Regions from separate parts of the Janthinobacterium sp. GW822-FHT07H10 genome, predicted to be linked through region 2. Evidence: predicted binding sites of a transcription regulator. Region 2 holds the regulator's gene; each other region holds the start of a gene.

What was found. Region 2 encodes FNR, which switches genes on or off when oxygen is low (the NO sensors DNR and NnrR bind a similar motif). Its sites were predicted from a motif close to TTGATNNNNATCAA; they were not measured.
Region 1: a site for FNR is predicted at 2,700-2,713, ahead of AC1RDJ_RS01565 (KamA family radical SAM protein). Genes of this name have one in related genera too.
Region 3: a site for FNR is predicted at 2,907-2,920, ahead of AC1RDJ_RS16595 (serine protein kinase). Genes of this name have one in related genera too.
Region 4: a site for FNR is predicted at 3,267-3,280, ahead of AC1RDJ_RS24690 (universal stress protein). Genes of this name have one in related genera too.

Annotation. Positions count from the first base shown of each region.
Region 1 covers NZ_JBXAKS010000001.1:336,673-342,203, forward strand. The annotation lists gene AC1RDJ_RS01550 (DNA-3-methyladenine glycosylase) at 1-317, shown strand, start outside; gene AC1RDJ_RS01555 (methyl-accepting chemotaxis protein) at 333-2,036, opposite strand; gene AC1RDJ_RS01560 (cache domain-containing protein) at 2,112-2,570, opposite strand; gene AC1RDJ_RS01565 (KamA family radical SAM protein) at 2,852-4,228, shown strand; gene AC1RDJ_RS01570 (MFS transporter) at 4,231-5,531, shown strand, end outside.
Region 2 covers NZ_JBXAKS010000003.1:580,177-585,707, forward strand. The annotation lists gene AC1RDJ_RS10400 (response regulator) at 1-2,331, opposite strand, end outside; gene fnr (fumarate/nitrate reduction transcriptional regulator Fnr) at 2,582-3,340, shown strand; gene AC1RDJ_RS10410 (FixH family protein) at 3,466-3,990, opposite strand; gene ccoG (cytochrome c oxidase accessory protein CcoG) at 4,046-5,428, opposite strand; gene ccoP (cytochrome-c oxidase, cbb3-type subunit III) at 5,432-5,531, opposite strand, start outside.
Region 3 covers NZ_JBXAKS010000006.1:352,880-358,410, reverse strand. The annotation lists gene AC1RDJ_RS16610 (catalase) at 1-891, shown strand, start outside; gene AC1RDJ_RS16605 (hypothetical protein) at 1,164-1,502, opposite strand; gene AC1RDJ_RS16600 (chymotrypsin family serine protease) at 1,666-2,847, opposite strand; gene AC1RDJ_RS16595 (serine protein kinase) at 3,085-5,121, shown strand; gene AC1RDJ_RS16590 (DUF444 family protein) at 5,124-5,531, shown strand, end outside.
Region 4 covers NZ_JBXAKS010000014.1:118,669-124,199, forward strand. The annotation lists gene AC1RDJ_RS24665 (phosphoglycolate phosphatase) at 1-71, opposite strand, end outside; gene rpe (ribulose-phosphate 3-epimerase) at 71-745, opposite strand; gene apaG (Co2+/Mg2+ efflux protein ApaG) at 912-1,286, shown strand; gene AC1RDJ_RS24680 (hypothetical protein) at 1,315-1,650, opposite strand; gene mltA (murein transglycosylase A) at 1,640-2,743, shown strand; gene AC1RDJ_RS24690 (universal stress protein) at 2,775-3,212, opposite strand; gene AC1RDJ_RS24695 (MFS transporter) at 3,349-4,653, opposite strand; gene AC1RDJ_RS24700 (enoyl-CoA hydratase) at 4,733-5,509, shown strand.

The DNA of each region.
Region 1 (5,531 bases), on a different contig from region 2:
GCCATGGGGCGGGCGTGCTGATACGCGCGCTCGAACCCGTGGCGGGGCTCGATGCCATGCGCGCGCGGCGCGGCGTCGACGAGGCGCGGCTGCTGTGTTCGGGGCCGGGCAAGGTATGCCAGGCGCTGGGCGTCACGCATCTGCACAACCGGCTGGCGCTGGAGGCGCCGCCGTTCATGCTGCTGGCGCGCGAGGAGGATGCGCTGGTGCTGGCCGGCCCGCGCATCGGCATTTCCAAGGCGATGGACACGCCGTGGCGCTTTGCCCTGGCCGGTTCGCGCTACCTGAGCAAACCGATGCGCATGCCCGTGGACTAGGCTGGATGCCCGGATTCAGGCGCCGCGCCGGCGTGGCGGCCTGGGCCTGGCGCCGGCCGCACCGGCCCCGGACTTGCCGCGTAGCGGGCTGTGCAGTGCACGCCGTTCCTGGCCAGCCGTCCTGGCGGGGTCCTGGAAGGCGTCTTCGGCCGTGCCTTGTGTGGCCGGCGTGGCGGGATCGAGGGTAAACACGCTGACGGCCGCCGACAGCTTGACGGCCTGATCCTGCAGGCTGGCCGCCGCGGCCGCGGCTTGCTCGACCAGCGCCGCATTTTGCTGCGTGACATCATCCATTTGCGCGACGGCCTGGTTCACTTCCGTGATGCCCGAAGCCTGCTCGGCGCTGGCCTGTTTCACGCGCTGGATGATCTCGTTGACTTGCTGCACCGAGGCGACGATGGCGCTCATGCGCTCGCCCGCCTGCTGCACGGCGACGCTGCCGCCATCGATCGTGGTGACGGAGGTGGCGATCAGGGTCTTGATTTCCCTGGCGGCCTGCGCCGAGCGGTGCGCCAGCGTGCGCACCTCGGATGCGACGACGGCAAAGCCGCGGCCCTGTTCGCCCGCGCGCGCCGCTTCCACCGCCGCATTCAGGGCGAGGATGTTGGTCTGGAAGGAAATCCCATCGATCACGCCGATAATATCCACGATCTGGCGCGAATTGGCGCGGATGGTCGTCATCGTCGTCACTGCCTGCTGCATCGCCGTGCCCCCTTGCACGGCCAGGCTCGACGCTTGCGCCGCCAGGTCGCAAGCCAGCTGGGCGTTGTTGGCATTGTCGTTGACGGCTTCCGTCAGGGTTTCCATGGCGCTCGACGTTTCTTCCAGCGAACTGGCCTGCATTTCCGTGCGGGCCGACAGGTCCAGGTTGCCGGTGGCAATTTCGCGCGAGGCCGTATCGATCGATTGCACGGCGTCCATGATGGTGCGCAAGGTCTGGTTCAGGTTGGCGATGGTCTGGTCCAGCACGCGCGAGGTGTCGGCGATCTCGTCGTTGCCCGGCTTGGGGGCGCCGGCGATCAGCTTGCCGGCGGCCAGGTCTTGCACGGCGTCGGCGATGCCGCGTATCTCCACCAGCATGGCGCGCCGCACCAGCATGGTCACAACGATGGAAACGAGGATGGACAGCAGGACGGTCAGCAGCAGGCTCCAGCCCAGGCTGCGAAATTCCGCGCTGGCCGTCGCATGGGCCTGGCTGCTGAGCGTCGTTTCCAGCGCCGACAGCTGCGCCAGCTGGGCATTGAAGCGCACGAACTGGGTTTCCGCCTTGAGCATGGAGTTGGTGGCGATCGACTGGTCCATCTGCGCCATTTCCATGGTTTCCAGCACCGCCTTGCGGTAGCCGGCCAGCGCGGTGATGGCCGCATCGAGCAGTGTCAGTTCGGTGCCCGTGGACGTCGCGCGCAGCGTCGCCAGCTGGGTGCCGATGCTGGCGTGGCGCGCCTTGATCTGCTGTTCCAATGCATCAATGCGGGCCTTGGCGAAGCTGCCGTTGGTCCACGACAGCAACTGGTACATATTGCCATGCACATGCTTGGCCTCGCCGGCCACGTCGGAAGCGGCTTTCAGATGCGTGATGCGTACCTGCACCATGTTTTCCAGCGAGGCATTTTGCCGCACCATGCCATACCAGGCGCCGGCGGAGCTGAGTATCAGCAGCAGCAAGACCAGAGCGGGCGCCAGCAATAATTTTGGTCCGATGCGTAGTGTATTGAGCATGCTTGACTCCTGGCTGTTCCAACCGCAAGCGGCGCCGCGGCAGGCGAGCGCCCGCCGCGCACGGCAGCGGCTGTCTTACTTTTTGTAGATGCCCGCTTCCAGCACCACATCGTTGACGCGCAGGATATACGTGGTCTTCGGCTCGATCTTGCCGCTGGTGGGGTTCTTGTACTGGTAGTCGACCCAGCCCTTGCCTTGCTTTTGCGCCAGCTCGATGATTTCACGGCGATATTTCTTGCCATTCGCGTCGGGCACATCCGTCAAGTCCTTGCCCACGATGGAGGGGTTGATCGGGTGGGCCAGCACGATGCCCGTCTTGATGTCGCGCATGTCCACATACAGCGAGCCTTGCACGAAGTCGGGGTCTTTCGCCGTGATTTTCTTCATCATTTCTTCCTTGCCATGCGCCTTCATGAAGGCGGCTCCCCGTTCGGCCATGGCGATCGCATCTTTTTCCGTCGGTTCTACCGCGGCGCTGACGCTGGCGCCGGCAAATGCCAGGCACAGCAGACTACCCGTGAATAAGCGTTTCATGAAGACTCCTTGTGATATCGAGGGATGTGTTGCCAAGTCGTAATTTACGTCGCCATGGCCCACATTAAATTGCGATGGAACAAACTAAGGTGTTGCCGCATGGCAGTTGGTGGCTTATCGGCAAGCTTGTTGATTTTTGGCAATTTGGTTCCAGGTAGCAAGAATTATGATGACTTTCACAGCATGCCGGTGTCAGGCGGCAGGCGTGAAAACAGGTTGAATTGGCTGACGTAGGGCTGATTTCATGGAAGTTATCGCTATTTACTGGTAAGGAGCCGACCGTGGCCGCATTCATCACCGAACCGTTTTCACCCAAGTTCAAGCCCTATACGCGGCAATCCATCCAGCAAGCACGGCAGTGGTCCTGGTTGCCGGAAGAGCAGCGCGAAGCCGTGCAAGTGGTGTCGCATGTGTTGCCATTTCGCACCAATGAATATGTGCTCGATCAATTGATCGACTGGAACAATATTCCTGACGATCCCATCTACCGGCTCGTCTTCCCGCACCGCGACATGCTGCCGCCCGAGCAGTACGCGCATTTGCGCGACCTCGTGCTGGTGCAGCGGGACAAGGCGGCTATTGATGCCTATGTGCATGGTTTGCGGCTGGGCATGAATCCGCATCCGGCCGGGCAGATGACGCATAACGTGCCCCGGGTCAACGATGCACCCGTGCGTGGCTTGCAGCATAAATATGCGCAAACCGTGCTGTTTTTCCCCAGCGCGGGCCAGACGTGCCATGCGTATTGCACCTTCTGCTTCCGCTGGCCCCAGTTCGTCGGCATGGACGACATGAAATTCGATGCGCGCGAATCGCATGAGCTGGCTGCCTACCTGAAGCTGCATCCGGAAGTGACGGACGTGCTGATCACGGGCGGCGATCCGATGATCATGAATACGCGGCAACTGGCCGCCTACCTGGAGCCGCTGCTGGACCCGGCCCTGGAACATATCCAGAACATACGCATCGGCACCAAGGCGGTGGCGTATTGGCCGCAGCGCTTTGTGTCCGACCGCGATGCCGATGATTTGCTGCGGCTGTTCGAACGCATCGTCAAGGCCGGCAAGAACCTGGCCGTGATGGGCCATTACAGCCACGCCGTCGAGTTGCGCCAGGACATCGCGCAGCAAGCCGTGAAGCGCATCGTGTCCACGGGCGCCACCTTGCGCATGCAGGGGCCGCTGATCCGGCATATCAATGAAGACCCGAAAAGCTGGGCCGAACTGTGGCAGACGGGCACGCGCCTGGGCGCGGTTCCGTACTACATGTTTGTCGAGCGCGACACGGGCCCGCGCGGCTATTTCGAGTTGCCGCTAGCCAAGGCGCACGAGATTTTCCAGGCCGCCTACCAGATGGTATCGGGCCTGTCGCGCACGGTGCGGGGACCGTCCATGAGCGCGTTTCCCGGCAAGATCGTCATCGATGGCGTGGTCACCATCAATGGCGAGAAACTGTTTGCCCTGCAATTTTTGCAGGCACGTAATCCCGACTGGGTACGCCGGCCGTTTTATGCGAAGTTCGATGCGGAAGCGACGTGGATGGACCATTTGAAACCCGCGTTCGGCCAGGAAAAATTCTTCTTTGAAACAGATGCGAATGGTAACGATCCTGTGCCGCAGTTTCCGCACAAAATCATCCGCCTGGCGCAGGCCGCCTGAGCATGCATGGCGCGGGCACGCCATCGCGCTCCGGCGTGGCCGTGTTTTGCCTCGTGTTCCTGCCATTTGCTCTCGGTCATTACCTGTCTTGCCTGCTGCGCGGCGTCAATGCCGTGCTGATGACGGAACTGCTGGCTTCCGTCGCCCTGACGCCAGCACAGCTGGGCTTGCTGACCAGCGCCTTCTTCCTGGCGTTTGCGCTTGTGCAATTGCCGGTTGGCATGGCGCTGGACCGCCACGGCCCCCGCGCGGTCCAAGTGTGGCTGCTGGCGCTGGCGGCCGTGGGCGTATGGCTGTTCAGCCGGGGCCACAGTTTTGCCGAGCTGATGTGGGCGCGCGCCATCATGGGCGCCGGGCTGGGCGGCTGCTTCATGGCGGCCGTGAAAGCGATCTCGTGCGCCATCGCGCCGGCGCGCCTGCCGTCCGTGCATGGTTACCTGATCGCCGTGGGCGGCCTGGGCGCGGCCACGGCCACCATGCCCGTCAAGCTGGCGCTGCACTACACGGACTGGCGCGGCGTCTTCCTGGGCCTGGCGCTGGCGGCGCTGGCCATCGGCTGCCTGATCCGCCTGCTGTCGCCGGCTCTGCCCGCGCCCGCCGCTGCCGCCAGCAAGGCTGGCAAGGCTGGCAAGGTCAGTGTCTGGAGCGTGTACCGCGACGCGGCTTTCCGCCGCACCATCGCGCTGATCCTGCTGCCGCACACGGTGTTCTTCGGCGTGCAAGGCTTGTGGATAGGCCGCTGGCTGGCCGACGTGGGCGGCTTGTCCGACGATAACGTGGCGTATCTGCTGTACCTGGGCATGGCGGCCGTCATCTTCGGCGCCATCGGCATGGGCATGCTGACGGAATGGGCGGCGCGGCGCGGCATCACGCCGATGCGGCTGGCGGCCGCGGGCATCGCCCTGTTTATCGCCGTGCAACTGGGCATGGCGTGCAATAGCGTGCCCAGCCTGCCTTTGCTGTCCGTGCTGTTTACCCTGCTGGGCACGGTGACGGGCCTCGAGTATGCGATCGTCGCGCAAAGCATGCCGGCCAGCTTGACGGGCAGGGCGGCCACCTGCCTGAACCTGCTGATCTTCACGGGTGCCTTCCTGGTGCAGGCCGGCTTTGGCCTGATCCTCGGCTGCTGGCCCCTGAACAGCCAGCAGCAATATCCGCCGCAGGCCTACCAGGTGGCGTTTGGCGTGTTGGCGGCCCTGCAGCTGCCGGGACTGGCGCTGTTTCTCATCCGCCATGGCAGGACGGCTTGCATGGCGCCAGCGGCGAACGGCGAGCCAGGCTGTGCAAGGTCTTCATTGCGAAA
Region 2 (5,531 bases):
CACCAGCAGGAAATGCACGCCGGCCAGTTCCGTGCCCAGCGGCTGCTGCAGCATGCGTTGCTCGCCGCCATCGTTCTTGGCGATCAGCGCCTGGTGCAGGGCGTCGAACAGGCTCGACCCCGTGATCGGCTTCATCAGCACCACGTCGGCTTCGGCCGCGCTGGAGATTTCTTCCAGGTGGTTGCGCGCGAAGGCGTTGACCATCACCACGATGGGCTGGCGCTGGCCGGACGCGGCCTGGCGGATGGCCTTGGCCGTGGCCAGGCCATCCATGACGGGCATGTGCCAGTCGGCCAGCACCACGTCGTAGGGCTGCTGCTGCGCCAGGCGTTCGCGGTACAGCTCGATGGCGGCAAAGCCCGAGTCCACTTCGTCGGCGGCCCAGCCCCACGCTTCGATCAGCTTGACGATCAGCTCGCGCGTGGTGCGGTTGTCGTCGGCCACCAGCAGGCGCAGCGGCCCCAGCGACGGCGTGCGGCGCGCCTCGGCGGGCAGGGCCAGCACGTCGAACGGCACGCTGAACCAGAAGCGGCTGCCCTTGCCTTCGCTGCTGGCCACGGCGATCTCGCCGCCCATCATATGGATCAAGTGCTTGCTGATGGCCAGGCCCAGGCCCGTGCCGCCGAAGCGCCGCGTGATGCTCTGGTCGCCCTGCGAGAAGGCCGTAAACAGCTGGGCCTGCTGCTGGGCCGTCATGCCGATGCCCGTGTCGCGCACTTCGAAGCGCAGCCAGGCCCGCTCGTTCCTGCTTTCGGCCAGGCTGACGGCCACCACCACTTCGCCGCTCTCGGTAAACTTGATGGCATTGCCGGCCAGGTTGACGAGGATTTGCTGCAGCCGCTGGGCGTCGCCGACGAGGCGGCGCGGCACGTCGGGTTCGACGGCGATGGCCAGCTCGAGTTCTTTCTCGCCGGCATTCATGGTCATCGTCGTGGCGAGGGTATTCATGACTTCATCGAGGTCGAACTCGACGGGAGACAGATCCATGCGGCGCGCCTCGATCTTGGAAAAATCGAGCACATCGTTGAGGATGCCCAATAACGACTGGCCCGCCACGCGTACCATGGTCAGGTACTTGCGCTGCTCGGTGTTGAGCTTGGTATTGCCGAGCAAATACACCATGCCCAGCACGGCATTGAGCGGCGTGCGGATTTCATGGCTCATGTTGGCCACGAAATCGCTCTTCGCGCGGTTGGCCGCCTCGGCCCGGTCGCGCTCCTGCTCCAGCTCCGTTGCGCGCGCCTCGAGCTCGTGCTGCAGCCGGTCGCGCTCGCCCATCAGGCCGTTGAACGCCTCCGTCAGCTCGCCGATCTCGTCGCGCTGCTGCACCGGCACGGGGGTGAAGCGGTTGCCCGAGGCGCGCAGCGACAGCAGGGTGTCGCGCAGGCGCACCAGCGGCGACAGCAGGCGCACGGTGACCCAGCCCAGCACGGCCGCGGCCAGCAGCGAGGCGCAGATGCTCCAGAGTACCAGCCGTGACAGTACGCCGTTGAACGGCTCGAACGCGTCGGCCACGGGCAACGAGGCGGCCAGCAGCCAGTTCACGGATTTCAATCGCTTGAAGCTGTTGACGGCCGTGATGCCGCGGCTGTTGGTGCTGACCATGCTGCCTTCGCCGTCTTCTTTCAGCAGCTGCGTGGTGGTCTGGTTGGCGTTCGGCGCGCGCGGCTGCAGCAGGCGGCTGGTATCGGGGTACAGCACGTAGCGCGGCACGGCTTCGCGCGTGAGGATGAAGTAATAGCCGCTCTTGCCCACCTTGGCCGTGCGCAGGTGGCCCAGCATATTGTCCTTGTACAGGCGCAGCACGCCGATCACGATGCCGGCCACGGCGCCGTTCTTGTCCAGCACGGGCGCGACCATCTGCACGATGGGCAAGTGGCTGGTCTTGCCCAGCATCGGTTGCGTGATCATCGCCTGTTTCGTGCGCATGACGGTATGGAAGTAATCGCGGTCCGTCACGTCGGTGCCGTTGCGTCCCGGCACCTCGGGCACGTTGGCCACCACCTTGCCCTGCGTGTCGAGCACCAGCACGTCGTCGAACAGGGCCAGCATGGCGCGCTGCGTGTAGTACTCGCGCAATGCGCCGGCGTCGGCCATGAGGGCGGGCGGCTGGTGGCGCGCCGTCTGGGTGATGATGTCGAGCAGCATCGCCAACTTGTCGTCGAGCTCTTCGGCCGTGCGCTCGATCAGGGCCGTTTGCTGGACCAGCAGCACTTGCGTGAAATCGTCGCGCATGTGCTTGACCTGGATCATGGTGACCAGGGCGATCATGGCGATCGAGGTCAGGCTGGTGGCCAGCGCGACTTTTGCTTTAATGCCGAGAGGCTTCATGATTTCCTTTTCAGTCCCCGAAGGGACAGGCGGCAGATAATGCTGTCAGGAATTTTCCTATCAATACAGCAACTTGGCAAGCGCCGGCCGCGTAAATTCCCGCCGTCAAAGCAGCAATTGACGATGTTGCCATAAAATTAAATGCAGGACGTCGTTTATTCAGCGAAATTAGCGTGAATGACGGGGAAAATGGCACAGGCAAGCGCGCTATGCAGTAAACTTGTTATTGCATTTTCAAAAAGGTACTGACATGACAGAAGCGCTACTCTCTCCAGCCTTGCCCGCCGTGAACGTGGAAGCGTTGCGTGCGCGCTGCTCGACGTGCAGCATGCATCAATTGTGCCTGCCGATGGGCCTCGACGTGGGCGACATGGACAGGCTGGACCAGATTATCGGCCGCCGCCGCAAGGTCGCGCGCGGCGCCTCGCTGTTCCGCATCGGCGACTCGTTCCAGAACCTGTACGCGATCCGCCTGGGCCACTTCAAGACTTACCAGATCAATCCGGGCGGCGAAGAGCAGGTGACGGGCTTCCAGATGGCTGGCGAACTGCTGGGCATGGACGCCATCAGCGCCGACCGCCACCACTGCAATGCCGTGGCGCTGGAAGACAGCGAAGTGTGTGAAATTCCGTTTTCCAGCCTGGAACAATTGCTGGGCAATATGCCCACCCTGCTGCGCCATTTCCACCGCATGATGAGCCAGGAAATCACGCGCGAGCAAAGCGTGATGCTGTTGCTGGGCAATATGCAGGCGACGCAGCGTTTTGCCGCCTTCATCGTCAACCTGGCGTCGCGCTACGAGGCGCGCGGCTATTCGGGCAGCAACTTCCAGCTGCGCATGTCGCGCGAGGAAATCGGCAACTACCTGGGCCTGACCATCGAGAGCGTCAGCCGCTTGCTGTCGAAGTTCAAGAAGGAAGGCTGGCTGCGCGTGTCGAACCGCGAGATCGAGATCCTGCAGCCGGCAAAATTAAAAGCCATTACGGCCGGCACCGACACCTGCAAATAACGGCACCGTCAAAACCCGCTGCGCGTCGCGCTTTGCGGCTTGCGCTGCGCGCTGTACACCGGCACAGCTGCGCTGCTCGGCCGCCCATCACTGGCGCCCGCCACGGTTTTCCCCGGCGCAGTGCCTTACAGTTCCTCGTCCGCATGCAGCGCGATGCTGCGCTGCGCGGGCCAGGTCCAGATGCCCGACAGGCGCCACTCGCGCGTATTGTTTTCCACCAGCACCTGCCAGCGGCTGCGCTCGAGCATCGGCAGCGCCACCGAGAAGTTGCCCATGGCGTCGGGCTGCACCAGCAGCTTGATATCCTTTTCCGGCAAGGTCGCGTGCGCCAGGTGCAGCTGCAGCGGCGCCTGGTAAGCCTTGCCGAAGCTGTGCACGGAGCCCGTCAGGCGTGCTTGCGCCACGTCGTACGCCAGGCTGGTCGACATGGCCAGGTTGCTGGCGGCCGTATCGCGCCGCAAGTCCTGGTTGATGGCCTTGCCCTGCTTGTAATAGTCGCCCACCACCAGCGCGTCGGGTTGCGTAAACGCGATATAGCCCATGAAGCTGCCGACGACGACGGACAGCCCGGGACCGATCATCAGCAGCCATGGCCAGCGGTGCTTGTACCAGGGCGCGGCGGGGGCTTGCAGTTTCAGACTGTCGGACATTGTTTTCTCCTTGTGACGGCGGCAAGAACACGGGGATTCCTGCCGCCTTTCCTGCTTAACGTGGCACGATGAACACGGCGCTTTCGCGCACGTGCAGCGACGGGTCGTCCAGCGACTGCAGCTCGATCGTGATCTTGTTCGAGCCCTTCTCTCCCACGCCGTGCGGCACGCGCAGGCGGATCGGCCAGCCCAGCGTTTCCGTCGCCTGCAAGGTCACTTCATCGCGCGTCAGCAAGGTCAGGCCCGGCAAGCCGGCAACGCTGATCCTGAAGCTCTGGCTTTGCTCCGAAGTGTTCATGATCTGCAGGCGGTAGACGTTCTCGATCATGCCATCTTCCACTTCGCGCCCCATCGAGCCGCGGTCGCGGATGACGTCCATCTTCAGCGGCGTGCGCAGGGCCAGCGAGGTACACACGGCGATGATGATCAGGGCCAGGATGGAGGTGTAGATCAGCACGCGCGGGCGCATGGCGCGCTGGCGGATCTGCTTCGAGTCGAAGTTGTTTTCCATCGCATGGTCGGTACTGTAGCGTACCAGTCCGCGTGGCCGGTCGACCTTGTCCATCACGCTGTTGCAGGCATCGACGCAGGCGGCGCAGCCGATGCATTCATACTGCAGGCCGTTGCGGATATCGATGCCGGTCGGACACACCTGCACGCACAGGGTACAGTCGATGCAGTCGCCCAGCTTGTCGTTGTTGCCGGCCTTCTTGCTCAGCGCACCGCGCGGTTCGCCCCGCTTGGCGTCATAGGTGATGATCAGGGTGTCCTGGTCGAACATGGCGCTCTGGAAGCGCGCGTAGGGGCACATGTATTTGCACACCTGCTCGCGCAGCCAGCCCGCGTTGCCGTAGGTGGCCAGGCTGTAGAACAGCACCCAGAACCATTCCCACGGGCCGAAGTTCAGCGTTTGCACGGAATGGGCGAGTTCCTTGATCGGCGTGAAGTAGCCGACGAAGGTAAAGCCCGTCCACAGGGCGATGGCGCCCCACACCAGGTGCTTGGCCGTCTTCTTGGCCGTCTTGCGCAGCGACGGGCCCTGCTTGTCAAGGGCCATGCGCGCGCTGCGCGTGCCCTCGATCTTGCGTTCGACCCACAGGAAGATTTCCGTGTACACCGTTTGCGGGCACGAAAACCCGCACCATACCCGCCCGGCGATGGCCGTGACGAGGAACAGCAGATACGCACAGATGATCAGCAGGGCCGCCAGGTAGATGAAATCCTGGGGCCACAGCACGACGCCGAAAATGTAGAACTTGCGCGTGGTCAGGTCGAACAGCAGGGCTTGCCTGCCATTCCACGTCAGCCACGGCAAGCCGTAGAACGCGAGCTGGGTAAGCCAAACGCATACCCATCGCCAGGTAGCGTAGCGTCCTTTGGCCTCGCGAGGGTAGATTTGCTCGCGGGCCGCATACATCTTGATGACTTGAGGTTCCATTGTTTACTTCGCGGGCGCCTGCGGATTCGACAGGCTCCAGACATACGCCGACAGCACGTGCACCTTCGATTCGCCGAGGAAGTCGCTGAAGGCCGGCATGGTG
Region 3 (5,531 bases), on a different contig from region 2:
CCGCGCAGCTTCCGCCACATGCACGGCTTCGGTAGCCATACCTTCAGCTTCCTGAATGCGCAAAACGAGCGTTTCTGGGTCAAGTTCACGTTTAAAACCCAGCAAGGCATACAGAATCTGACGGATGCGCAGGCCGAGGAACTGGTGGGCAAGGACCGCGAAAGCTCGCACCGCGACCTGTATGAAAGCATCGAGAACAAGGACTTCCCGCGCTGGACCCTGTACGTGCAGATCATGCCGGAAAAAGAGGCAGGCACTTACCACATCAACCCGTTCGACCTGTCGAAAGTGTGGCCGCACGGCGACTATCCATTGATCGAAGTAGGCGTGCTGGAATTGAACCGCAATGCCGACAACCACTTTGCCGAAGTGGAACAGGCGGCCTTCAACCCGGCCAATGTGGTGCCCGGCATCAGCTTTTCGCCGGACAAGATGCTGCAGGGTCGCTTGTTTTCGTATGGCGATGCGCAGCGCTACCGCCTCGGCGTCAACCACAGCCACATTCCCGTCAACGCGCCGAAGTGCCCGTTCCACAGCTACCACCGCGACGGCCAGATGCGCGTCGACGGCAACCAGGGCGGCACCCTGGGCTATGAGCCGAACAGTCAGCAGGAATGGGCGGAGCAGCCCGATTTCCGCGAGCCGCCGCTCAGCATCGAGGGCGCGGCCGACCACTGGAACCACCGCGTCGACGAGGATTACTATTCGCAGCCGCGCGCCCTGTTCCGCCTGATGACGCCGGCACAGCAGCAAGCCCTGTTCGAGAATACGGCGCGTGCCATCTCGGGCGCGTCCGACGAGGTCAAGCAACGCCACATCGGCAACTGCACCCTGTGCGACCCGGCCTATGGCGCCGGCGTGGCCGAGGCGATTAGCCGCCTGAGCAAGTAAGACCCGCACGCAAGACCCGCACCTCCTGCCGCGGCGACAGCCTGCGGCAGGAAATGCCTGCTCGCGCCTCGGGCAATACGGGACGGCGGCCAGGCGGCGGTCGGATAAGCGTCCGATGGCGATCTGATGGCTATCTAATAACGCGAGCTGGCGACGCGAGCTGACACCGGCCAGGCAAACACACGACAAGCTGCAGCGGCAGCCGCCGCGTGCAAGGACGCCGCCCGGTGCCTGACCAGGCGCCCGCGCCCGCCACGGTCCCGGAATGCTGCTTACCAGCGCTGGATATCGATCTGGCCCGTGATGCTCGTTTCCACCGGATAACCTTCTACTTGCAGCGGCACGCGCGGCTTGACGGACGAGTCGCGCAGGTACACGACGATGGCTTCCCGGCCGATGGCCGTTTGCCCAAGGCTGACGCCTTCGACGCCGTCGATGGCCATCAGTGCCCGCTCATTGCGCCGCTTTGCCGCTTCCAGCCGGCCGTGCGGCTGCGTTTGCCCGCCCAGGCCGCCGCCCGCCGCGGCCTGTCCGCCGCCGTCCGGCAGGTAAGGCATGGCCGCATCTTCAAAGACGGCGTACGGCGCCTGTACGAATTTACTGTTTGACATGACAAGCCCTCCTGATGCTGTCCATGATACACCCGGCAAACCGGCGTCGCCACCGCCGCCGCCTGCCGGGCAGCAGCATGCGCGGCAGGCGCCACTGACAAGTTCATCATCGTGCAAGGAGCGGCGTTATGCAAGGTGGCGTCACGCCGCCGCGTCACTGCACTCAGGTGTACAGGTTGATGTCGAGGGCCACCACCACCCGGCGCATCTGGTTGGCGAACGTGATGTTGCCGCCGCCGGCAAACAGCAGGCCGACGGGATTGCGCTGCTGGTTCCAGGTCCAGATGGACGAGCCGGAATCGCCGCCCGCACTGAAGGCCCCGCTGACGCCCGTGATGGCGATCTGGTCCTGGAACAGCGCGATCCTGCCGCCGCCATAGTTGACGTTGATGGTGGCGCCCAGGCCCGTGATGCGGCCCTGCGTCAGTTGCGTCGTGCGCCCTGACTTGCCGACCAGCATGCCCAAGGCGGGCGCCACCAGCGCGTTGCTGATGCGGAAATAGGCAGGCACGCCGCCGCTGAGGAAGACCAGTTCGGGACGCACGCGGTCTGGCCAGGCCCAGCCGGTGGCACAGTCGACGAAATTGACGCCGCCGCTGAAATTGATGGGCACGAAGCGCTCGAGTACCGCCACCTGGTCTTGCGGACACCTGCCGCCATCGATGGGGCCAGGCTGCACGATGCAATCGTTGAACACGGCATTGTTCGAGTTGGCCAGCACGTGATTATTGCTCAGTATCATCAGGCGGTTGTTGCGCGGCGCGCTGCGGCCCACGGCCAGGCAGCCGATGGTGCCGGCCGTGATGCGGAAATGCCCGACCGAAACCCCGCCCGGCGCCGGGCGCAGGCGGAAACGGTGCGGCTGCGCATCGATGATGCCCGTGACGACGATATTCACGGGCACACTGTCGCTGGCCACGGCGCGCACGCCCATGGCGCCCACGATGGCCGCCTTGGCGCGGTCGACGGAGGTCGGCTCGGCTACATACAGGGTCAGGGCCGGCATGCCCGGCTCGCCGGACGAACTGTCGCTGGCGCCCTCGCCCAGGCCGATCGACACGCCCTGGATATTGCCCGAATCGCTGAAGGCGTCGGCGGCGCGCACGCCCCCCGCCTGCAGGATGGCCTGGCGCATGCCGTCCTCGATGCTGCGCTTGATTTCCAGTAACTCCATGCTGACGCCGCTCAAGGCATCGGATACTTCCGATACGGACGCGCTCTCGATATTGCCGTCGCCGTCGCCGGGATCGGCAAACTGGTTCACTGCCTCTTCGTCGTCCGCACTCTGTCCCTTGCCAGCCGCGCCGCCCGGCGGCGCGCTGAAACCATTGTCATTGCCGATCATGTCGTTCTCCTCGTGGGTCGCTCTGGAAGTCCAGTGTGGGCCGGCCACGGCACCCGGTATTGATCTGGATTCAACTGTGCTGCGCAGGAGCGCCGTGCGCCACCTGTGTTCAATGCGCCGTAAATAGTTCCGTTTTTAAGCTTGAGCGAGATCAGGCGTGCGACTAGAGGCTGCGCCGTATACTGGGTCAATCAACTAGCCGCAGCGCCACCGCGTGACGGCAGGGATGGAAAAACAATGACGAGCCCAGGCAGCACTCACCAGCCCCCCGACGATGCGCGCAAGTCTGCAACGCCGGCAATGGCGCCGCTACTCGATGGCGCCCCGCAGGCGGGGCATCAGGACGATGCGCCGCGCGCCCGCTTCGCCCATGACATGGCGGCCTATGCGGCGCAACACCGCATCACGCCCTGGCGCGGCCAGTTTGCCGATTTTCTCGAGCAAATCCTGCCCACGGGCGCCACCTTGCTGGCACGCAACGCCCACCAGTACCTGTGGGACATGATGCGCTGGAACGGCCAGACGGATGGCGGCGGGCGTTTCCGTTGCCGCCTGTTCGACGACGAACTGTTCGGCATCGACGAAGCGATCGATCGCGTTGCCGCCTATTTCAAGGCGGCCGCCGCCGGTTCCGAAGTGGGCCGGCGCATGCTGCTATTGCTGGGGCCGCCGTCGGGCGGCAAGTCGACCATGGTGATCCTGCTCAAGCGGGGACTGGAGGAATACAGCCACAGCAGCGAAGGCGCGCTGTACGGCATCGATGGCTGTCCCGTGCATGAATCGCCGCTGCACCTGGTGCCGCACGGCATGCGCGCCGACTTTCGCGCCAGCTACGGCGTCGAGCTGCAGGGCGAACTGTGCCCCCATTGCCGCGCACGGCTGGAAGAACAGTATGCGGGCGACTTCCTGCGCATGCCCGTCGAACGCATCCACATCTCCGAGGCCGGCCGCTGCGGCATCGGCACGTATGCGCCGCACGACCCCACCACGGCCGACCTGGCCGACCTGGTCGGTTCCGTCGACCTGTCGAAGGTGGCGCAATACGGCGACGAGGGCGATCCGCGCGCCTGGTCGTGGTCGGGCGCCGTGTACGCGGCCAGTCGCGGCATGCTGGAAATGATCGAGATCCTCAAGGTCAAGCGCGAATTCCTGTACCTGCTGCTGACCTTGACGCAGGAAAAAAACGTCAAGGTATCGCGCTTTCCCCTGATTTACCTCGATGAAAGCATCGTGGCCCACACGAACCTGGCGGAATTTCGCAAATTCCTGCAAGAAAGTGAAAACGAGGCCTTGCTCGACCGCATGGTCATCGTGCAAGTGCCGTACACGCTCAACTATCGCGAGGAAGCGCGCATCTACCGCAAGCTGATCCTGTCGGCCGCGCCCGCCTTCCGCGGCGTGCACCTCGATCCCCACGTGCTGCATGCGGCGGCCGTGTTCGCCATCCTGAGCCGGCTGCCCGAAGCCGAAGACAAGGAAGCCGAACTGGTCAAGAAGCTGCGCATCTATGCGGACGAAGACGTGGACGACTTGCCGCATGCGGAAATCCGGCGCATCCGCGAGCGCGACAAGGCGCCCGACGAGGGCCTGGCCGGCGTCTCGCCCCGCTTTGTCATCAATGCCCTGTCGCATGCCATCATCGCGGCCCGGCGCAACAGCCTGTCCACCATGGACGTGCTGCTGGCCCTGAAGGATGGCATCGAAAGCGATGCCCGCATCGAACCCCGGCGCAAGCGCAAGTGGATCGATTATCTGGTGCTCACGCGCAAGGATTTCTATAACCGCTGGGTCAAGGCCGACGTGCACAAGGCACTGTTTGTCTCGTTCGAGCAGGAAGCGCAGGATTTGCTCAACAAGTATCTCGACGAAGTCGAGGCCATGCTCGACAACCGCCAGATCCGCGACCCCATCACCAGCGAGGAACGCCGCCCGGACGAGCGCTTCCTGCGCGCCGTGGAAGAAAAAATCCATATCAGCGACTCGGGCAAGCAGTCGTTCCGCCAGGAAGTGGTGCGCAAGGCCATGGGCGCCTTCAAGCGGGGCGAAGTGTTTGGCCTGGGCAGTCACGCGCAGTTGCACGATGCGATACAGCAATATCTGTTCGAGCAGCGGCGCGACGTGCTGCGCCTCGTCAGTTCAGCCAAGCGTCCCGACGATGACGTGCGTGCGAAAATTTCCGCCGTCGAGCAGCGCCTGGTCGACGAATACGGCTATGACGCCCACAGCGCGCGCGAAGCGCTCAACTACGTCACCACCTTGCTAGCGCAGGAGTAGCGATGCCCACCACCAACACGCCAGGCAGCGGCAAGCACGACGGGGGGCCGCTACCGGACGACGCGATGGGTGGAGCGGGTGCGGCGTTGCCGGCGGATACGAACGCCAACGCGGACGGGAACGCGGGTCTGGCGCCGGCCGGGCATGGCCGCGACTTCAGCCGGCCCTGGTATGCGCTGTTCTCGCGCGGTGCGCGCGACTGGCTGCGCCACAACCAGAAAGTGCGCGAAGCCGTGCAGGCGCACTTGCCCGAGCTGATTGCCGGCCCTGACCTGATCGGCGGAGCGCAGCAGCGCACGGTGCACGTGCCCGTACGCCTGCTCGAGCATGCCCATTTCCGCCTGGCGTCCGCGCGCAACAGCATCGGCGCGGGCCAGGGCGAAGGCCAGCCCGGCGATATCCTGCGCGCG
Region 4 (5,531 bases), on a different contig from region 2:
GTGCCATCGAGGTCGATGATGGCGGCGCGCACGCCGGCCAGTACGTGGTGCTTCACCGTGCCCGTCTGCATCAGGCGCCCGCTACCGCTGCCAGCTCGGCGCGCATGGCGTCGATGACGGCCTTGTAGTCCGGCTTGCCGAAGATGGCCGAGCCGGCGACGAAGGTGTCGGCGCCGGCGGCGGCGGCGGCGGCGATGTTGTCGATCTTGATGCCACCGTCGACTTCCAGCATGATGTCACGGCCCGATTCGTCGATCATGCGGCGCGCTTCGGCGATTTTCTTCAGCGCTTGCGGAATGAAGGACTGGCCGCCGAAGCCCGGGTTGACGGACATGATCAGGATGATGTCGATCTTGTCCATCACGTGTTCCAGGTAGTGCAGCGGCGTGCCCGGGTTGAAAACCAGGCCCGATTTGCAGCCGTTATCGCGGATCAGCTGCAGCGAACGGTCGATATGATGCGACGCTTCCGGATGGAAGGTGATGATGTTCGCGCCAGCCTTGGCGAAATCCGGGATAATGCGATCGACTGGTTCGACCATCAGGTGCACATCGATGGGCACTTGCACGTGCGGGCGAATGGCTTCGCACACGAGCGGGCCGATGGTCAGGTTCGGCACGTAATGGTTATCCATCACGTCGAAATGGATGATGTCGGCGCCGGCGGTAACGACGTTGCGCACTTCCTCGCCCAGGCGGGCAAAGTCGGCGGACAGGATGCTGGGAGCGATACGGAATGTAGTCATGGTGAAGTAGCCAAAGGATAGAAAATGCAAAGTTGCGCTATTTTACGCTTGACGCCGCTGCCATGCCTGATTGCAGCACGGTGAAACACAGAATACGCATCGCGCGATGGCCAGTGAGGCGCGCGCGACACACAATATGACTGGCAATGTCTGAATAGGAACGATGATGGCGACTTATGAATTTACGGTAACGGTCAAGACGCAGTACCTGCCTGAGCAATCGGCGCCCGAGCAGGGCCGCCATGTGTTCAGCTACACGATTCGCGTCGTCAACACGGGGACCGTCGGCGCGCAACTGATTTCGCGCCACTGGGTCATCACGGATGCGAATGACAAGGTCGAGGAAGTGCGCGGCCTGGGCGCCGTCGGCCACCAGCCGCTGCTGCAGCCGGGCGAGCAGTTCGAATACACGAGCGGCACCATGCTGGCCACGCCGCAGGGCTCGATGCGCGGCGAGTACTTCTGCGTGGCCGAAGACGGGCACCAGTTTGTGGCGGCCATCCCGGAATTCGTGCTGTCGCTGCCGCGCACCCTGCATTAAGAGCGTCAGGCCTGCGGGCCGTCGCCTGTCATTTCAGTTTTTCAGTGGCGTTTTTTTCTTCGCTCACTTGTTTGCGTACTGGCGGCGTGGGTTTCTTGCCTGAATACATGGTCCACCAGACAATAAATGCCAGCAAGAAGAACGCCACCAACGCCTCAATCATCAAGATCCACATACGCACCCCTATGTTATTTACTCGCAGCTTCCATACCCGCAGCGCATTTACACGCGGTAGTCTACTCGTTTCAATCGGCGCCGTCGCGCTTGCCCTTTCTGCCTGTACCACGCCGCCCACGGCGCCCGCTGCCGCCGGCGGCAAGGCACCCACCATCGCCCCGAGCGTCGTCAAGCCCGTGCCGTCCAAGCCCGGTACGCCTGAAGCGAAGGATGCCACGGATGCGGCGGCGCCCACGTTCGTGCCCGCCAAGTTTGCCGCCTTGCCTGGCTGGGCCCGCGATGACTTGCGCGCCGCCTGGCCCGCCTTCATGGCTTCGTGCGGCGTGCTGGTGAAGCGTCCCGACTGGAAGGAATCGTGCACGATCGCGCGCCAGGTGAATGCCGACAGCGACAAGGCGATCCGCCTGTTTTTCGAAACCTTCTTTGTGCCAAATCAAGTCGTGGCCGCCGATGGCGTCAATACTGGCTTGGTGACCGGTTATTACGAACCGTTGCTGCATGGCGCGCGCAAGCGTGGCGGCCCATACCAGACGCCGCTGTACAAGGTGCCGGATGACCTGATTTCGGTGGACTTGGCCAGCGTGTATCCGGAACTGAAAAACATGCGCCTGCGCGGCAAGCTGGTCGGCAAGAAAGTCGTGCCGTACGCGACCCGCGCCGATATCGAGCGGGCCACGTCCGTCACTGGCAAGGAGTTGCTGTGGGTCGATGATGAAGTGGAGGCATTCTTCCTGCAAGTACAGGGTTCCGGCCGCGTGCAGCTGACCGACACCCAGGAAACCGTGCGCGTGGCGTATGCGGAGCAGAATGGCCATCCGTACAAGTCGATCGGCCGCTACCTGGTCGACAAGGGCGAGCTGACCCTGAGCCAGGCGTCCGCGCAGGGTATCAAGGCGTGGATCGCCGGCCATCCCACGCGCAAGGATGAATTGTTCAACGCCAACCCCAGCTATGTGTTCTTCAAGGAAGAGCGCTTGCCCGATCCGAAGGTGGGGCCGAAAGGCGCGCTGGGCGTACCGCTGACGCCGCAGCGCTCGGTGGCCGTCGATTCGCGCTTCCTGCCGCTCGGTGCGCCCGTCTTCCTGTCGACCACGCAAGCCAATAGCGATATCCCGATGCAACGCCTGGTGATGGCGCAGGATACGGGCGGCGCCATTCGCGGCCCCATCCGTGTTGACTACTTCTTTGGTTTTGGCGCGGAAGCGGCGGAGAATGCGGGCCGCATGAAGCAGAGCGGCGCCGTATGGGTGTTGCTGCCCAAGCAGGCGCCGGCGCGCTAAGGTTGGCTTGGCGGCGCCGGAAGGTGATGGTTTAGCGCAGGACCATGACTGGCAGGTGGGTATGTGCCAGCACTTTCTGCGTTTCGCTGCCGACGAACAGCTTGTTCAAGCCCTTGCGTCCATGCGAAGCCATCAGGATGATGTCGCAATGATAGGTTTGCGCCGCGTTGACGATTTCTTCGTGCGGACTGGGCGAGACGGCCACGACGCCCTCGAAGGGAATGCCCGCGGCGCGCGCGGCAACGCTGATCTTGTCGATGGCGCGCTGCGATGCTTCCTGCATTTGCTGTTCATACAGGCTGGCGTCGAGCACGATGCCGCCGTCCGCCATCGGCGAAAACGGGAACGGCTGCACCACGCTGATGGCGATCAGCTTGGCCTTGTTCAATTGCGCGAAGGTGATGGCCGTTTCGGCGGCCTTGTCGGACAGCGGCGAGCCGTCGGTGGGAAATAAGATGGTGTTAAACATGGCGTGCTCCTCAAGTGATGTCAGACAGCTTATGGATTTACCTCAAGCAAAACCTTGATGTAAATCAAACCTCGCAGGCTTAGACGTGAATAGTGTCGTCAAGGCAATCTTTCACAGTGTATGCCCGTTCTTCGCTTCAGGTGCGCACGCTACGCAGCGGTGTGCCCCACACCATGGCAATGGTCAGTGCAATGCTGCCGGCCGCAATGCAGGCCAGGCCGCTGCGCACGCCGAAGTGTTCGGCCACCCAGCCGGCGGCCAGCGCGCCCAGCGGCGCCGTCGCCACCGTCAGGAAGCGCATGGTCGAGGTCATCCGGCCCAGCATGGGGTCCGGCGTGACCTTCTGGCGCAAGCCCAGATAGGGAATAAAGAACAGCATCACGCCGCAATCGAAAAAGAACATCAGGATGGCATAGGCCACGGCGCTGGCGGCCGCGCTGCCAAATAGCAGGGCAGGGATGCATGGCGTCAACGCAAAGCATAGCGAAGTCGACGCCAGTCCGATCAGGATGGTACGGCCGGCGCCGTAGCGGCGCGTCAGCGGCTTGACGATGAAGGCGCTCAGCAGCACGCCGGCGCCGCCGAGCATCTGCGTCATGCCCAGCACGCCCGGACTCATGCCCAGGTCGCGCGTGGCAAACAGGACCGTCAAGGCCATGCTGGCGTAAAACAGGAAATGCCAGATGCCGGCGCCCCAGGCCAGCGCACGCAGCAGTGGCTCGCGCCAGACAAACAGCAAGCCGTCGGCGATGTCGCGCAGGGCGTGCTTGTCGGACGGCGCGGGTCGTGGATCGCGCACGCTCATGGCGCGCAGATTGCATACGGAAACAAGGTAGCCGCACGCCGTGCACAGGATGGCGGCTGGTGCCGACAAGACTTGCACCAGCACGCCAGCCAGGCCGGGACCGATCAGGCGCGAGGCCGATTCTGTCGCGGCAAATTTCGACTGGGCGTCGATCAAGCCATCGCGGCCCACGAGGAAGGTCAGAAAAACCTGCTCGGCGCCGCCTCCCACGACGAAGCCCGTGCCGATAATGAATCCCACTATATATAACCAGGGCATCGACAGCACGCCGCACCAATACGCGACGGCCACGCTGGCCAGGGCCAGGCCCGACATGGTTTCGCTGAACAGCATGATCGGGTGTTTGCTGCGCCGGTCCAGCAGCACGCCGACGGGCAGGCCGAAGAGGGCGAACGGCAGCGCCTGCAGGGCGACCAGCAGGCCCATCTGTTCCGGTGTCGCATGCAGCAGCAGTACCGCGCATAGGGGCAAGGCCAGCGAGGTGATCTGGGCGCCGAAGCAATTGAGGCCATTGCTGAACCACAGGCGGCGAAAGTTGACGCTGGCGGCGCTGCCGTCGCCGCGCAGGCGGCTGGCGCAAGACTGGAGGAAAGAGGAGAGAATTTGCCGCTCAATATAAGTAGTGATCAGGCTCACAATAATAGCAGCGCGCCTGCCGCGCCGCTGCCATTAGCCGCTACAATTGTCGCTACCGTGTTCATCCAGAGGAGACCATATGCAATACGAAGACCTGATCATCGACATCCAGGACAAAGTGGCGGTTATCCGCCTGAACCGCCCGAAGGCGCTCAACGCATTGAACGACAATATGATGAATGAGCTGGGTGATGCCTTGCTCAAATTCGACGCGGATGAGAATATCGGCTGCATCGTGCTGACGGGCAGCGAAAAAGCGTTTGCTGCCGGCGCCGATATCGCGGCCATGGCCGACTATACATATCCAGATACTTTTACGCAGGGCTACATCAGCCGCAACTGGGAGCATATCTTGCGCGTGCGCAAACCAGTGGTAGGCGCGGTGGCCGGCTATGCCTTGGGGGGTGGCTGCGAACTGGCCATGATGTGCGATTTCCTGATCGCTGCCGACAGCGCCAAATTTGGCCAGCCGGAAATCAAGGTCGGCGTCACGCCAGGCGCGGGCGGCACGCAGCGCTTGCCGCGCGCCATCGGCAAGGCCAAGGCCATGGACTTGCTGTTGACGGCACGCACTATCGACGCGGCAGAAGCTGAGCGCATCGGTCTCGTGTCGCGCGTCGTGCCTGCCGATAAATTGCTGGAAGAAACCCTGGCTGCCGCCAAGGCCATTGCCGCCATGCCGACCTCGGTTGCCATGATGATCAAGGATTGCGTCAACCGCGCCTTTGAAACGACCTTGACCGATGGCGTCGCCTACGAGCGCCGTTTGTTCCAGGCCGCCTTCGGCACGCCAGCACAAAAAGAAGGCATGCACGCTTTCCTGGAAAAGCGCTTGCCAAACTTCGACGGTCTTTGATATGATTCGCCTCCCCGATGAG